Regions from separate parts of the Pseudomonas sp. SB113 genome, predicted to be linked through region 2. Evidence: predicted binding sites of a transcription regulator. Region 2 holds the regulator's gene; the other holds the start of a gene.

Region 1 (6,821 bases), on a different contig from region 2:
TGCCCCTTGGACTCTCCCCTGAGCAAACCGCGCGCCTGGTCTTCCTGGTTCTGCCGGGAAAACTCAAGCACCTGCTTGCTGCTTGCAAGGTAGGCGTCCCAAGCGCTTTTGACGCTGGTCAGGAGCTGCCGATCTTCATCATTCGACAGCAATTGCTCGTAGGTACCCATGCGGGTTTCGAACTGTTGGCGCACTTCGGCGGCTTCGCGTTCGGCCTGGGCCTTTTCCTCGGCAATATCGGTACCGATGTGGCGATTTTCTTTCAAGCGATAGCTGGCGGCAAAAAAACGCATGCCGGCTGCTGCGCGCATGGAGGGCATCCAGTTGCCCTTGATGTCCTGGGCGGCCTGGTTCACGGCACCGAGCTGAAGGATGGCGAAGCCGCCCATGCCCGCAGTGAGCGCCAAAACCACCAGGAATGAGCAGATCAACTTGGTGGAAATTTTTAGATCGTAGAACCATTTCATCGGGGGAACCTCCATGGAATTGCAAAGACGTCAGCGAGCGACGACCGACGGCGATTGAGGCGCCTGGGGCGTGCGGGCTTCCAGTTGTACGATTTGGTTGAGCAGTGCCGGTACATCCAGGATCAGGGCCACCGCGCCGCTGCCCAATATGGTCGAGCCGCTGATGCCACGCAGTGCGCCAAACAACTTGCCCAGGGGTTTGATCACGGTCTGGAACTCACCGAGCAGGTCATCCACCACCAGCCCGGCCTTATGCTCGGCGTAGCGCACCACCACCACATTCTGGCGTCGGGCCACGGGGCCCTCATGGCTGAAGTGGTCACGCAGGTGCACCAGCGGCAACACCTCGCCACGCAGGTCCAGATAGCCCGTGTCGCGGCTGGACTGGCGCTGGTGTTGATCCAGCTCGATACATTCCTGGACCATGTCCAGCGGAATCACGTAGGTGGATTGGTCGATGCCGACCAGGAACCCATTGATGATCGCCAGGGTCAGCGGCAGGCGAATGCGCACCACGGTGCCCTGGCCGGGACGGCTGTCGAGGTCGACGGTGCCGCGCAACAAGGTGATATTGCGCTTGACCACGTCCATGCCGACGCCGCGCCCGGACAGGTTGGTCACCGCCTCGGCGGTGGAGAACCCCGCCTCGAAGATCAGGTTATAGATCTCCTGGTCGGTGAGCACCGCGCCGCTGGCCACCAGCCCGCGTTCCTGGGCCTTTTGCAGGATGCGTTCGCGGTTGAGCCCGGCGCCGTCGTCGGCGATCTCGATGACGATGCTCCCCGAGTCATGGTAGGCATTGAGACTCAGATGGCCCTTGGCCGACTTGCCGGCCGCACGCCGCGCATCGGCGCTTTCGATACCGTGGTCCATGGCGTTGCGCAGCAGGTGCATCAGCGGATCGCCGATCTTCTCGACCACGGTCTTGTCCAGTTCGGTTTCCGCGCCGCTGATGATCAGTTCGATGTCCTTGCCCAGCTCCTGACTGATATCGCGCACCACGCGGCGGAAGCGGTTGAACGTGTCGCCGATGGGGATCATGCGCAAATGCAGGGCGCCATCGAGGATCTCTTCGACCAGCCCCGATACCGTCGAGGCGGCCTCTTGCAAGGGGTCGTTGTTACTGGAACGGGCCAGCAGGTTCGCGCCGGCGCTGGCGATGACCAGCTCGCCGACCAGGTTGATCAACTCGTCGAGCTTGTCGGCGTTGACGCGCACGTAATTGCCGTCGCGATTTTTCGCCTCGCTGGCTGCCGGACGCTGCGGTGCGGCGCTCACAAGGCCGGGCTCTGCCTGCGTGCCCCGGTCGTCAGCCATGGCCGCCGTGTTGTCGGGCGTTTCGTCGACAGCACTGATGTGCACTTCACAGTCGTCACGCACGAAGTCGAACACTTCGTTGAGGGTGGCGTGGCTGGCCGTGGAGCGCAGCTCGATCTCGAACCCCAGGTAGCAGCTTTCCGGGTCCCAGCTGTCGATTGGCGGGATGCTATCGGTCAGGGTGAGGACCTGCATCACCTGCCCCAAGGTCTCGAGGTAGCGCAGGAATGACAGTGGGTCCATGCCATTACGGAACACGTCCACGCCGAAGCGCAGGGAGATGTGCCAGAGCACTTCGACCGCCGCGTCGTCGGCCACCTCGACGGTTTCGACGCTGGCAGTGGCGGTTCGCATCGGCTGATAGGCACTCAGTGCCTCGCGCAATGCCTCACCGCGCTCCAGCGCGGCAGGCGTCGGCACCTCACCGCGGTTGGCGACCACTTCGACCAGTTCGAGCATGTGGTCGCCGCACTTGAGCAGCAGCGCGATCAATGCGGCGTCCACCGCCACATTGCCTTCGCGCAGGCGGTCAAGCACGTCTTCGACGATATGCGTGAACCCCACGATCGACGCCAGACCGAAAAGGCCCGCCGAACCCTTGATGGTGTGCGCGGCGCGGAAAATCGCGCCGATGGCATCCTGGTCGCCGGGCTCGCTTTCCAGTTGCAGCAGGGATTGCTCCATGGCCTGCAACAGCTCGCGCGCCTCTACGATAAATGTCTGCTGTGCCTGATCGAGATTGATGCTCACCGGGACTTTCCTTGTCGATCAAAAAACGTGGGAAGCGCTGACTATGAAGCCGCGCTGCGACACAGTTGGAGCGCCTGCATAACCACCTGGCTCTGGCCGGTCACGCTCAAGGCTGTACCGGCGATGCCGGCTTCACGCCCGATGACGGCGAGCAACTGCAGGCCGGCGCCATCCATTTCCGTGACCTGCGACAGGTCCAACTCCAGGCGGGGTGCCGCGCCTATCTGCGGCAGCAACGCACCCGCCAGTTCCGCTACGGTGTAGATCGTAAGCTCGCCGTCAATGCACACGCGGGCAGTGTCGTCGACTGTTTCAGTGCTTATCGGCATGGGAGCCTCCCTGGCGCCGGGGATCAGGGCAGGATCAGTTTAGACACCGCTGCCAACATCTGCGCCGGCTGGAACGGCTTGACCACCCACGCCTTGGCGCCGGCGGCCTGGCCCTCGGCCTTCTTCGACTCCTGGGATTCGGTGGTCAGCATGATGATCGGGGTGAACTTGTAGTTGGCCAGCTTCTTGACCTCCTTGACGAAGGTGATGCCGTCCATGTTGGGCATGTTCACGTCGCTGATGATCAGGTGCACTTTCTGCCCGGTCAGCTTACCCAGGGCATCCTTGCCGTCGCTGGCCTCGATAACGTCGTAACCGGCGCTTTTCAAGGCAATGCCGACCACCTGCCGCACGCTGCTGGAGTCGTCGACCACTAATACATTCTTCGCCATGATGTGCTCCTAAAAGAAAGTAATGTCTTGAGAATTCTGCTGCACGGCCGCTTCGCCACGATGGAGGCGCCGTTGCTCGTCGGTGGCATAGGTGGCTTCCATGCGCGCCAGCCATTGGCGGGCGTCGACGGCCACCGCCTGGTCCGGGGCCTGGCTGGCCTGCAGGAGGTGGTCATGCAGGGCGTGCATGTTGTCTCGCACGTGGCTGAGGATCTGGCTGACCCGGTCCTGGAACTGCAGGTTGACCAACACCTCAGTCATCTCATCCCGGATGCCGTAGCTTTCCTGCTTGAGCAGGTCAGCGGATTCGGCCAAACGCCCGGTGATGTTCTGGAAGCGTTCGAGCACCACTTGAATACTGTTTTCGGACTCGGCCACTGAATGACTGTCCTGGTCGGCATTGCTGGACGCGGCCTGCACCAATTGAGTAATGGCGTTATTGATGATGTCGACCTTGGCCGACATCTGCTGGCCGGTTTCACTGGATTTGCTCGACAGGCTGCGCACCGCATCGGCCACCACCGCGAAGCCGCGCCCGGCCTCACCGGCCCGCGCCGCCTCGATGGCTGCGTTGAGGGCCAGCAGGTTGGTTTGTGCGGCAATCGCCGCCACATCGGCGGCCATGGTGCGCAGTTCGCCGGTGTAGGCGGTAAGGCTGCGGACCTGGGCCAGGGTCTGGTCACGGCTGGTTTGAGTGGCCTTGAGCGAATTGATCACCTGGCTCAGCTCGCTGTCACTGCGGGCCAGCACCTCGAGCGCGCCGTCGGCGGCCTGCCCATCCAGTTCGCCGGCCGCGTGCTGCGAGGCTTGTACCGTTTCCTGCAATCGTGCGGCGATCCCGGTGAAACGGTTGGCCAGGCTCACAATCGCTTCTTCGGTCTGATGCCGCGAGCTTTCCACCTGCTTGGCCCAGATCGGCATGGCGCCCAGCAATACCTCATCGAGCTGTGCACGAGAGGCCATGCCGTTGTGCGCCGCGTCCACCTCTGACTGATCCGCCTGCGCCCGCGCAATCGCTCGCAGCATGGCGTTGCGCTGCGAACCCGCGCTCCAGGCACAGGCACCGATGCCGATCAGCACCAGTACTGTGCAGGCCAACAGATTGGCCGGCGAGGTTGATTGCACGAGTATCCACAAAACGGCAGGCACGACCGGGATCAAAGCGAACCAGCGAAAACGTGGATAAACGGGAAGAGGCATGCTGCTGGAATGGCGCTGGGGCATGAGTTCGATCCTTGAACGTTGTTGCGGATGTAGGTGACTTAGTTATTATCTGCTCGGTACCTCGCAACTTGAGGCGACTTAGGTGCCTTCCGTCTGGTTTATGACCGGTGGGTGACAGGCTTGGCAGTCCTGGAGCCTTGTTGCTGAAGGATCAGCGGTGGTTTACGGAACAGGGGGTTGTTGCAGCGCTGGCTAGCGAGTCTGTCTTTCAGGCTGAAAAATCTCGCTGTGGTGAGGGAGGTTGGTTCCGTGGCGGCCTTTGGGCCGACCATGTCGTTGGGTTTTATCGAGTACATATCCGTTGCTGCGGTAACGGCTGATATTGGTTCCGCCCTTACGGCGGGTCACTTTGGAAAAGAGCCCCAAAGTAACCAAAGGGCTCTTGCCCCACCACTCGGTACCTCGCCTAGGCTCGGTATGCCCGAACGAAGGCTTGAATCCGTGGGCCGCCGTCATGGGCCATCCTTGGCCCAGGACGGCTAACCCGGCGTCCTGCCGGGTTACCCACGGATTCAAGCCTGCGTTCGGCCAGCGTGGTTAACGGGGCGCCTAGGATCAAGATCAAAAGCCAGAGCAAAAGCAGAGCAAAAGCAGGCTGAGGTCTACCTGCTGGATGGAGATCCAAATGTGGGAGGGGCGGTGCGACGATTCGACTTGCCCCCGATGAGGGTGGGTCAGTGATACTTGGGTTGACTGACTCATCGCTATCGGGGGCAAGCCCCCTCCCACATTTTTAACCCAGTACACCAGACCCAACTCCGGTCGGCTCTAAGGCCGCCGCGCTTTGGCTTTTGATCTCAAATCGCCCCGTCAAACACGCTGGCCGAACGCAGGCTTTGGAGCGTGGGTAACCCGGCAGGACGCCGGGTTAGCCGCGCTGGGCCATGGATGGCCCATCGCGGCGGCCCACGCTCCAAAGCCGGAGTGAGGGCACACCGAGCCTAGGCGAGGTGCCGAGTGTTGGGGCGAAGACCTTTTGGTTACTTTTGGGTCTTTCCAAAAGTGACCCGCTGTAAGAGCGGAACCATAGGCAGCCGTTACCGCAGCAACGGATATGTACTCGGTCAAAGCCAACGACATGGTCGGCCCGAAGGCCTCCACGAGAGTAAGCTACCCATACTCAGGATTGCCTGACTAACGCGCGCAGCAGCTTTATGTTTGCAACAAAACAAAACGGCACCTGGGTGCCGTTTTGTGTTCCACGCCCGGGGACGTTTACTTACGCGCTGCCTCCCACTGCTTGAGCAGGTCGCCGTAGGCCACGGTTTCGCCTTTTGGTTTCTCGTTGGCCAGTTTCGGTTTCGGCGCGCCCGGCTGGTCGAACCAGTATTGCGCGTCACGCTCGGGGTTCATTTTCGGGCCGCATACCGGCTGCACCTTGGAGCGTTCCAGGCGCGTCATGATCGCGTCCTGCTCCTTGGCCAGGTTGTCGAGGGCCTGTTGCGGGGTTTTCTCGCCGCTGGCGGCGGCGGCGATGTTGCTCCACCACAGTTGCGCCAGGCGCGGGTAGTCCGGCACGTTGGTGCCGGTCGGGGTCCACTCGACCCGCGCCGGGCTGCGGTAGAACTCCACCAGGCCACCGAGTTTCGGCGCCATGTCGGTCATGGCCTGTGAGTTGATGTCGGACTCACGAATCGGCGTCAGGCCGACGATGGTTTTCTTCAGCGACACGGTTTTCGAGGTCACGAACTGCGCATACAGCCAGGCCGCGAGTTTCTGCTTCTCCGGCGTCGACTTGAGGAACGTCCAGGAACCCACGTCCTGATACCCCTTCTTCATGCCCTTTTCCCAATACGGCCCGACCGGCGACGGCGCCATGCGCCACTTCGGCGTGCCGTCGGCGTTCACCACCGGCAGGCCCGGCTTGGTCATATCGGCGGTAAACGCGGTGTACCAGAAGATCTGCTGGGCGATGTTGCCCTGGGACGGCACCGGGCCGGATTCGGAGAAGGTCATGCCCGCCGCTTCCGGTGGCGCGTAGGCTTTCATCCAGTCCACGTATTTCTGCGTGGCGAACACCGCGGCAGGGCCGTTGGTGTCACCGCCACGGGTCACGCTGGAGCCCACCGGGTGGCAGTCCTCCACGCGGATGCCCCACTCGTCCACCGGCAAACCGTTGGGCAGGCCCTTGTCGCCGCCACCGGCCATGGAGAACCAGGCATCGGTGAAACGCCAGCCCAGGGACGGGTCTTTCTTGCCGTAGTCCATGTGCCCATAGATGCGCTTGCCGTCGATTTCCTTGACGTCTTCACTGAAGAATTTGGCGATGTCTTCGTAGGCCGACCAGTTCACCGGCACGCCCAGCTCATAGCCGTATTTTTCCTTGAACTTGGCTTTCAGCT
Region 2 (8,820 bases):
CCGCTTGATTCCGCTGGTCGACCGCAACCAGGGTGGCCAGTTGCTCGCGCGGATCAAGGGCGTGCGCAAGAAGCTGTCCCAGGACCTGGGCTTCCTGATGCCCACCGTGCATATCCGCGACAACCTCGACCTGGCACCCAGTGCCTACCGCCTGACCCTGATGGGCGTGATCCTGGCCGAAGCCGAGATCTACCCGGACCGCGAGCTGGCAATCAACCCCGGCCAGGTATTCGGCAGCCTCAACGGCATTACCGCCAAAGATCCGGCTTTTGGCCTGGACGCGGTGTGGATCGAAATCAGCCAGCGCAGCCAGGCGCAGTCCCTGGGCTACACCGTGGTGGACGCCAGTACCGTGGTTGCCACTCACCTCAATCAGATTCTGTACAAGCACTCCCACGAGCTGATCGGCCACGAAGAAGTCCAGCAATTGATGGGCTTGCTGGGCAAGGCTTCGCCAAAACTGGCAGAAGAGCTGGTGCCGGGCGTGCTGTCGTTGTCGCAACTGCTCAAGGTGCTGCAGGCGCTGCTGGCCGAACAGGTGCCCGTACGCGACATTCGCAGCATTGCCGAGGCCATCGCCAACAATGCCGCCAAGAGTCAAGATACTGCCGCGCTGGTGGCGGCGGTGCGTGTCGGATTGTCCCGCGCAATCGTGCAAAGCATTGTAGGGCTTGACTCCGAGCTGCCTGTGATCACCTTGGAACCAAGGTTGGAACAGATATTGCTCAATAGTATTCAGAAGGCAGGACAAGGCCAGGAAGAGGGCGTTCTGCTGGAGCCAAGCATGGCTGAGAAACTGCAGCGTTCGTTGATCGACGCCGCACAGCGCCAGGAAATGCAGGGCCAACCGGTGATTCTGCTGGTGGCAGGCCCGGTCCGGGCGATGTTGTCGCGGTTTGGACGTCTGGCAGTACCGAATTTGCACGTTTTGGCTTATCAGGAAATTCCTGACAACAAGCAAGTGACTATCGTCGCGACAGTAGGGCCCAACGGCTGAGGGTAGTGGGTTATGCAAGTTAAGCGTTTTTTCGCCGCCGATATGCGTCAGGCCATGAAACTGGTCCGCGATGAGCTGGGTGCCGATGCTGCGATTATCGGTAACCGTCGTATTGCCGGCGGTGTCGAGCTGACGGCTGCCCTGGATTACACCCCCTCGGCATTGGCGCCGCGTGTGCCGAACATGGAACTCGAAGACGAACTGCGCAAGACCGCTTCGCGCATCGTCTCGGCCCAGGCCGAACTGAGCATGCGTGGCGACAGCGATGCCACCACCAACCGCCAATTGTTCGCCGGCCTGCCGCTGACCGCCGCCGAACCGCTGGTTGAGCCAACGTTCATCGAACCGCCGCGTCCTGCCGCGCCAGCCCCGGCCGCCGCAGTCGATCAGCGTGTATTCGACTCGATGCGTTTTGAACTCAACGGCCTGCGCGAGCTGCTGGAAGTGCAGCTGGGCTCGCTGGCCTGGACCCAGCTGCAAGGCAGCAAACCGCACCAGGCCAACCTCTGGCGCCGCCTGCAACGCATTGGCCTGTCCGGCCCGCTGTCCCGTGACCTGCTGGCCCTGACCACCGAAATCGAAGAGCCTCGCCAGGCCTGGCGCATGTTGCTGGCCCACCTGGCGCGGATGATCGCCACCCCGGAAATCGAACCCCTGGAAGAGGGCGGTGTGATCGCCATGGTCGGCCCTGCCGGCATGGGCAAGACCACCACCCTCGCCAAGCTGGCGGCGCGCTATGTGCTCAAGTACGGCGCGAATAACATCGCGCTGGTGAGCATGGACAGCTACCGCATCGGCGCCCAGGAACAGCTCAAGACCTTGGGCCGTATCCTCAATGTGCCGGTCACCCACGTCGACCCGGGCCAATCCCTGGCCAACGCGCTCGACCCGTTGCTGCGCAAACGCGTAGTGCTGATCGACACCGCTGGCCTGCAAGCCAGCGATCCGGCATTGCGCATGCAGCTGGAAAGCCTGGCCGGGCGTGGCATCAAGTCGAAAAATTACCTGGTGCTTGCAACCACCAGCCAGAAACAGGTTCTTACCGCTGCGTACCACAGCTACAAGCGTTGCGGTTTGGCCGGTTGCATCCTGACTAAACTGGATGAAACCGCCAGCCTGGGCGAAGTGTTGAGCCTGGCTATCAGCCATGAACTACCGGTTGCCTACCTGACCGACGGGCCGCGGATCCCGGATGATTTGCATCTGCCGCGCCGTCATCAGTTGGTCAGCCGCGCCGTCAGCGTGCAAATGCAAGAAGAGCCTAGCGAGGAAGCGATGGCCGACATGTTCGCCGACCTCTATCACAACCCGGCAAAACGGGTGGGTTGAGGCGTGATGAACACCGTGAAATGTACCTACATCGATGGTCTGCAAGCGATTCACGCGGCCAAGCCATGTAGCCTGCGTCTAAGCAAGACAAGGTAAAGAAATAAAATGGGCAGCATGCATCCCGTACAGGTGATCGCGGTGACCGGCGGCAAAGGTGGCGTCGGGAAAACTAACGTGTCAGTGAATTTGTCCCTGGCCCTGGCAGAGCTTGGCCGTCGCGTCATGCTGCTGGATGCTGACCTGGGGCTGGCGAACGTCGACGTTCTGCTGGGGCTGACGCCCAAACACACGCTTGCCGATGTGATCGAGGGGCGCTGTGAGCTGCGCGACGTGCTGCTCCAGGGCCCTGGCGGGATCCGCATCGTGCCGGCCGCCTCCGGCACCCAGAGCATGGTGCACCTGAGCCCGGCGCAGCATGCCGGCCTGATCCAGGCATTCAGTGACATCGGCGACAACCTCGACGTGCTGGTGATCGACACCGCCGCCGGGATCGGCGAGTCCGTGGTCAGCTTCGTGCGCGCGGCGCAGGAAGTCTTGCTGGTGGTCTGCGATGAACCCACCTCGATCACCGACGCCTACGCCCTGATCAAACTGCTTAACCGTGACTACGGCATGAACCGCTTCCGCGTCTTGGCCAACATGGCCCAGAGCCCGCAGGAAGGTCGCAACCTGTTCGCCAAGTTGACCAAGGTCACGGATCGCTTTCTCGATGTCGCCTTACAATACGTCGGTGCGGTTCCTTACGACGAGTGTGTGCGCAAGGCTGTGCAAAAGCAGCGTGCAGTCTACGAAGCGTTCCCTCGTTCCAAATGCGCATTGGCGTTCAAGGCTATTGCCCAGAAGGTCGATACCTGGCCGTTGCCCGCCAACCCTCGGGGGCATCTGGAGTTTTTCGTCGAGCGATTGGTGCATCAGACGAGTGCGGGACCGGTGCTATGACAGCGAACGGCTATAACGTGTACAAGAAATCTGCCCGTGACAGCCAGGGCGAATTGATCGAGCGCTATGCGCCGCTGGTCAAGCGCATTGCCTATCACCTGTTGGCACGCCTGCCCGCCAGCGTCCAGGTCGAAGACCTGATCCAGGCGGGCATGATCGGCCTGCTCGAAGTGTCGACCAAGTACGACGCGAGCAAGGGCGCGAGCTTCGAGACTTATGCGGGGATCCGCATCCGTGGCGCGATGCTCGACGAGGTGCGCAAGGGTGACTGGGCGCCGCGTTCGGTGCACCGAAATACCCGCATGGTCAGTGACGCAATTCGTGCAATTGAAGCAAAAACCGGTCGCGACGCTAAAGATCACGAAGTTGCGGCCGAACTCCAATTGAGTCTCGACGATTATTACGGGATTTTGAACGATACCTTGGGCAGCCGCCTGTTCAGTTTCGACGACCTGTTGCAGGACGGCGAACACGAAGGGCTGCATGAGGACGGCGCGAGCGCTCATATGGAGCCGTCGCGTGACCTGGAAGATGAGCGTTTCCAGGGGGCGTTGGCGGACGCCATTGCCAACTTGCCGGAGCGCGAGCGGTTGGTGTTGGCGCTGTACTACGACGAAGAGCTGAACCTCAAGGAAATCGGTGAGGTCCTGGGGGTCAGCGAATCGCGTGTCAGCCAGTTGCACAGCCAGTGCGCCGCCCGCTTGCGGGGGCGTTTGGGAGAGTGGCGAGCGCGCTGACAGGCAGTGTGGGGGAGCATTGCAACGCGATACCGCGAAGGTGATAGGCCTTCGCGGGCTCGGGCCGTGGTGCCCCCGGCAGTCCTTTTTGTGTAATGCCTGTTGATTGAAATGGCGCGTCCAGGTGCTGGGCGCGTTTAAGACTGCTTGGAGGTCGAATTGGACAAGAACATGAAAATCCTCATCGTTGATGACTTCTCAACGATGCGGCGGATCATAAAAAACCTGTTGCGTGACCTTGGGTTCACAAACACGGTCGAGGCGGATGACGGCCTTACGGCGATTCCGATCCTCAACAGCGGGAGCATCGACTTTCTGGTAACGGACTGGAACATGCCGGGCATGACCGGTATCGACTTGTTGCGCCACGTGCGTGCCGACGAAAAATTGCGCAGCCTCCCCGTGTTGATGGTGACCGCCGAAGCCAAGCGTGAACAGATCATCGAAGCCGCCCAGGCCGGGGTCAACGGTTACGTAGTCAAACCATTCACTGCACAGGCCTTGAAAGAGAAGATCGAAAAGATCTTCGAACGCATCCACGGCTAATGCCATCGCGGGGGAGCTATGGAGCATAAAGAAACGTCACAGGGCGACTTTGAGTCGACCCTGAAAAAGCATGCTCACCAGTTGGTCGACAGCCTTGAAAAAGGCCATTTCGGCGACGCTGTGCAGTTAATCCATGAGCTTAACCAGACCCGTGACCGCGGCCTGTACCAGGAAGTGGGCAAGCTCACACGCGAGCTGCACAGTGCGATCGTCAATTTCCAGATTGACCCGCACATGCCCCAGGCCGAAGAGATTTCGCAGATCACCGACGCCACCGAACGCCTGTCCTATGTGGTCAGGCTGACCGAGGCGGCGGCCAACCGCACCATGGACCTGGTGGAAAACGCCACGCCTCTGGTTAACGGCATGGCCACGGAAGCCCAGGCCCTGAGCGTTGACTGGGGCCGCTTCATGCGCCGTGAAGTCGGTGCAGAAGAGTTTCGTGAGCTGGCCCGTCGGGTTGAAGGGTTTTTGTCACGCAGCGAGCAGGAAAACCGCACGGTTTCCAGCAACCTCAATGACATTCTGCTCGCCCAGGATTACCAGGACCTGACCGGTCAGGTGATCAAGCGTGTGACCCAGTTGGTCACCGAAGTGGAAAGCAACCTGCTCAAATTGGTACTCATGGCCGGCCAGGTCGACCGTTTTGCCGGCATCGAACATGACCGCGAAGCGATCCTCTCTGAAAAAGATCCACAAAAACATCTCGCCAAGGGTGAAGGTCCGCAGATTCATGCCGATAAACGTGAAGACGTTGTGTCAGGTCAGGATGACGTAGATGACCTGTTATCCAGTTTAGGCTTCTAAGGAGCACCCACATGAGCTTCGGCGCCGATGAAGAGATCCTTCAGGATTTCCTTGTAGAGGCCGGCGAAATTTTAGAGCAACTGTCCGAACAACTGGTCGAGCTGGAAAGCCGCCCGGATGATGCGAACCTGCTCAATGCAATTTTTCGCGGTTTTCATACTGTAAAAGGGGGCGCCGGCTTCCTCCAGCTCCATGAGCTGGTGGAGTGCTGCCACATCGCCGAGAACGTGTTCGACATCCTGCGCAAGGGTGAGCGTCACGTTGATTCGGAGTTGATGGACGTGATTCTCGAAGCACTGGATGCGGTCAACGGCATGTTCAGCGAAGTTCGCGAGCGTGCCCCGATCACCGCAGCCACTCCGGAACTGCTGGCCGCCCTGGCGCGCTACGCAGAGCCGGCCGACACCTCGGCAGCGCCGGTGGTCGAAGCCGCACCGGAACCGGTGGCGGAGCCTGAAGCGGATGTGACGGACAGCGAGTTCGAGCAACTGCTCAGCTCCCTCAGCGCCGTCAAGGCCGAGGCCGAAGCGCCGGCAGCCGTTGCCCCGGCTGCCGCGCCGAGCAGCGAAGACATTACCGACGCTGAGTTCGAGTCTTTGCTCGACCAATTGCACGGCAAAGGCCAGTTCGCGGCTGATGCCGTGGCCCCTGCCGCCGCTGCTGCGGATGCGCCTGCCGCGCCTGCCAGCACCGACATCACTGACGACGAATTCGAAGCGTTGCTCGACCAATTGCATGGCAAGGGCACCTTCGCGGCCGACGCCTTGCCGGCAGTCGCCGCTACAGCCGCAGCACCGGCTGCCGGTGCCAAGCCGGCGGACGATGGGTTGATCTCCGATCACGAATTCGAAGCGCTGCTGGACGATCTGCACGGCAAGGGCAAGTTCACCGAAGTCGCCCCAGCCCCAGCCGCCGCTGCGGCCACGGCGGCACCGGTTGCCGCCAAAGCCGCCGCCGCGCCAGCCGCCAAGCCTGCGCCTGCGCCGGCTGCTGCCCCGGCGCCAGCGCGTGCCGCCGCCGCACCGGTCGCGGAAAAACCGGCCAGTGAAGCCGAAACCACCGTACGGGTCGATACCGCGCGGCTGGACGACATCATGAACATGGTCGGCGAACTGGTACTGGTGCGTAACCGCCTGGTGCGCCTGGGCCTGAGCAGCGGCGATGAAGCCATGCAGAAGGCCGTGTCGAACCTCGACGTGGTCACCGCCGACCTGCAAACCGCGGTGATGAAAACGCGGATGCAACCGATCAAGAAAGTCTTCGGCCGCTTCCCGCGCCTGGTTCGCGACCTCGCGCGCCAGCTGAAGAAAGAGATCAACCTGGAACTGGTGGGTGAAGAAACCGACCTCGACAAAAACCTTGTCGAGGCCCTGGCCGACCCGCTGGTCCACTTGGTGCGCAACGCTGTCGACCACGGTGTCGAAACCCCGGAAGAACGCGAAGCCTCGGGCAAGTCCCGTGGCGGCAAGGTGATCCTGGCGGCGGAGCAGGAAGGCGACCACATCCTGCTGTCGATCACCGATGACGGCAAGGGCATGGACCCGACCATTCTGCGCAATATCGCGGTCAAGCGTGGCGTGATGGACAAGGACGCCGCCGACCGCCTCACCGACACTGAGTGCTACAACCTGATCTTCGCCCCTGGCTTTTCGACCAAGACCGAGATCTCCGACGTGTCGGGCCGTGGCGTGGGCATGGACGTGGTGAAGACCAAGATCAGCCAGCTCAACGGTTCGATCAACATCTACTCGACCAAGGGCCAGGGTTCCAAGATCGTCATCAAGGTGCCGTTGACCCTGGCGATCATGCCGACCCTGATGGTGATGCTGGGCAACCAGGCGTTCGCCTTCCCGCTGGTCAACGTCAACGAGATCTTCCACCTCGACCTGTCGCGCACCAACGTGGTGGACGGCCAGGAAGTGGTGATCGTGCGGGACAAGGCGTTGCCGCTGTTCTACCTCAAGCGCTGGCTGGTTGCTTCGGCTGCCCATGAAGAGCAGCGCGAAGGCCATGTGGTGATTCTCTCCGTGGGCACCCAGCGTATCGGCTTTGTCGTCGATCAACTGGTTGGCCAGGAAGAAGTGGTCATCAAGCCTTTGGGCAAAATGCTGCAGGGAACCCCGGGCATGTCGGGTGCGACCATCACCGGTGACGGTCGGATCGCGCTGATTCTCGATGTTCCGAGCATGCTCAAGCGTTACGCCGCTCGGCGTATTTGATTCTGGTGGGGCAGGGCGGTACAGCCCGCCCCACCTAACGGAGTGTTTATGGCAGTCAAGGTCCTGGTGGTGGACGATTCGGGTTTCTTCCGCCGCCGCGTCTCGGAAATTCTTTCCGCCGATCCAAGCATCCAGGTGGTCGGCACGGCCACCAACGGCAAAGAGGCGATTGATCAAGCCATTGCGTTGAAGCCGGACGTGATCACCATGGACTACGAGATGCCGATGATGGATGGCATCACGGCAGTTCGGCACATCATGCAACGCTGCCCGACCCCGGTATTGATGTTCTCCTCGCTGACCCACGAAGGCGCCCGAGTGACCCTCGACGCGTTGGATGCGGGTGCGGTGGACTTCCTGCCGAAGAATTTCGAAGACATCTCGCGCAACCCCGAGAAGGTCAAGCAACTGCTGTGCGAGAAAGTCCACAGTATTTCCCGCAGCAACCGCCGCAGCCTGTTCAGCGCGCCAGCCCCTACGCCGGCACCGGTTGCTGCACCGGCTGCGCCGAGCAGTTCCTCATTCGGTCGCCCGGCGCCGGCACCGGTTGCACGGCCTGCCGCACCACCGGCGCGGACGCCGGCACCTGCGGCTGCGCATTCGCCTGCGCCGAAGCGCAAGGCCTATAAGCTGGTCGCCATCGGCACTTCTACCGGCGGTCCGGTCGCCTTGCAGCGCGTGTTGACCCAATTGCCGGCGAACTTCCCGGCACCGATCGTCTTGATCCAGCACATGCCCGCCGCGTTCACCAAGGCCTTCGCCGAGCGCCTGGACAAGCTGTGCCGCATCAGCGTCAAGGAAGCCGAGGATGGCGACATCCTGCGTCCTGGCCTGGCGTTGCTGGCCCCAGGCGGCAAGCAGATGATGGTCGATGCCCGTGGCGCGATCAAAATCCTGCCGGGCGATGAACGCCTCAACTACAAGCCGTGCGTGGACATCACCTTCGGTTCGGCGGCCAAGTCCTACGGTGACAAAGTTCTGGCGGTGGTGCTCACCGGCATGGGCGCCGACGGCCGTGAAGGCGCGCGCCTGCTCAAGCAGGGCGGCAGCGCGATCTGGGCTCAGGACGAAGCCAGCTGTGTGATCTATGGCATGCCCATGGCCATCGTCAAGGCTGACCTGGCCGACGCCATCTACAGCCTGGACGACATTGGCAAGCATCTGGTGGAGGCCTGCCTCTGATGGATGTATTGAGCCTGATCGGCATCATCCTGGCGTTTGTCGCGATTATTGGCGGCAACTACCT

Evidence for each region. The regulator FliA, encoded in region 2, starts transcription of late flagellar genes. The targets are predictions, from matches to a motif close to CTAAAGTTTNNNNNNNNNNNGCCGNTAA.
Region 1: AB1462_RS28680 (methyl-accepting chemotaxis protein) is a predicted target of FliA. The motif match lies at 4,525-4,552, and genes of this name have one in related genera.

Annotation. Positions count from the first base shown of each region.
Region 1 covers NZ_JBFMHW010000034.1:42,246-49,066, forward strand. The annotation lists gene AB1462_RS28660 (methyl-accepting chemotaxis protein) at 1-467, opposite strand, end outside; gene AB1462_RS28665 (chemotaxis protein CheA) at 498-2,534, opposite strand; gene AB1462_RS28670 (lipid asymmetry maintenance protein MlaB) at 2,576-2,863, opposite strand; gene AB1462_RS28675 (response regulator) at 2,887-3,255, opposite strand; gene AB1462_RS28680 (methyl-accepting chemotaxis protein) at 3,265-4,479, opposite strand; gene AB1462_RS28685 (ABC transporter substrate-binding protein) at 5,695-6,821, opposite strand, start outside.
Region 2 covers NZ_JBFMHW010000007.1:163,057-171,876, forward strand. The annotation lists gene flhA (flagellar biosynthesis protein FlhA) at 1-997, shown strand, start outside; gene flhF (flagellar biosynthesis protein FlhF) at 1,010-2,326, shown strand; gene fleN (flagellar synthesis regulator FleN) at 2,432-3,265, shown strand; gene fliA (RNA polymerase sigma factor FliA) at 3,262-4,002, shown strand; gene AB1462_RS11835 (chemotaxis response regulator CheY) at 4,174-4,548, shown strand; gene AB1462_RS11840 (protein phosphatase CheZ) at 4,567-5,355, shown strand; gene AB1462_RS11845 (chemotaxis protein CheA) at 5,367-7,574, shown strand; gene AB1462_RS11850 (chemotaxis response regulator protein-glutamate methylesterase) at 7,623-8,756, shown strand; gene AB1462_RS11855 (flagellar motor protein) at 8,756-8,820, shown strand, end outside.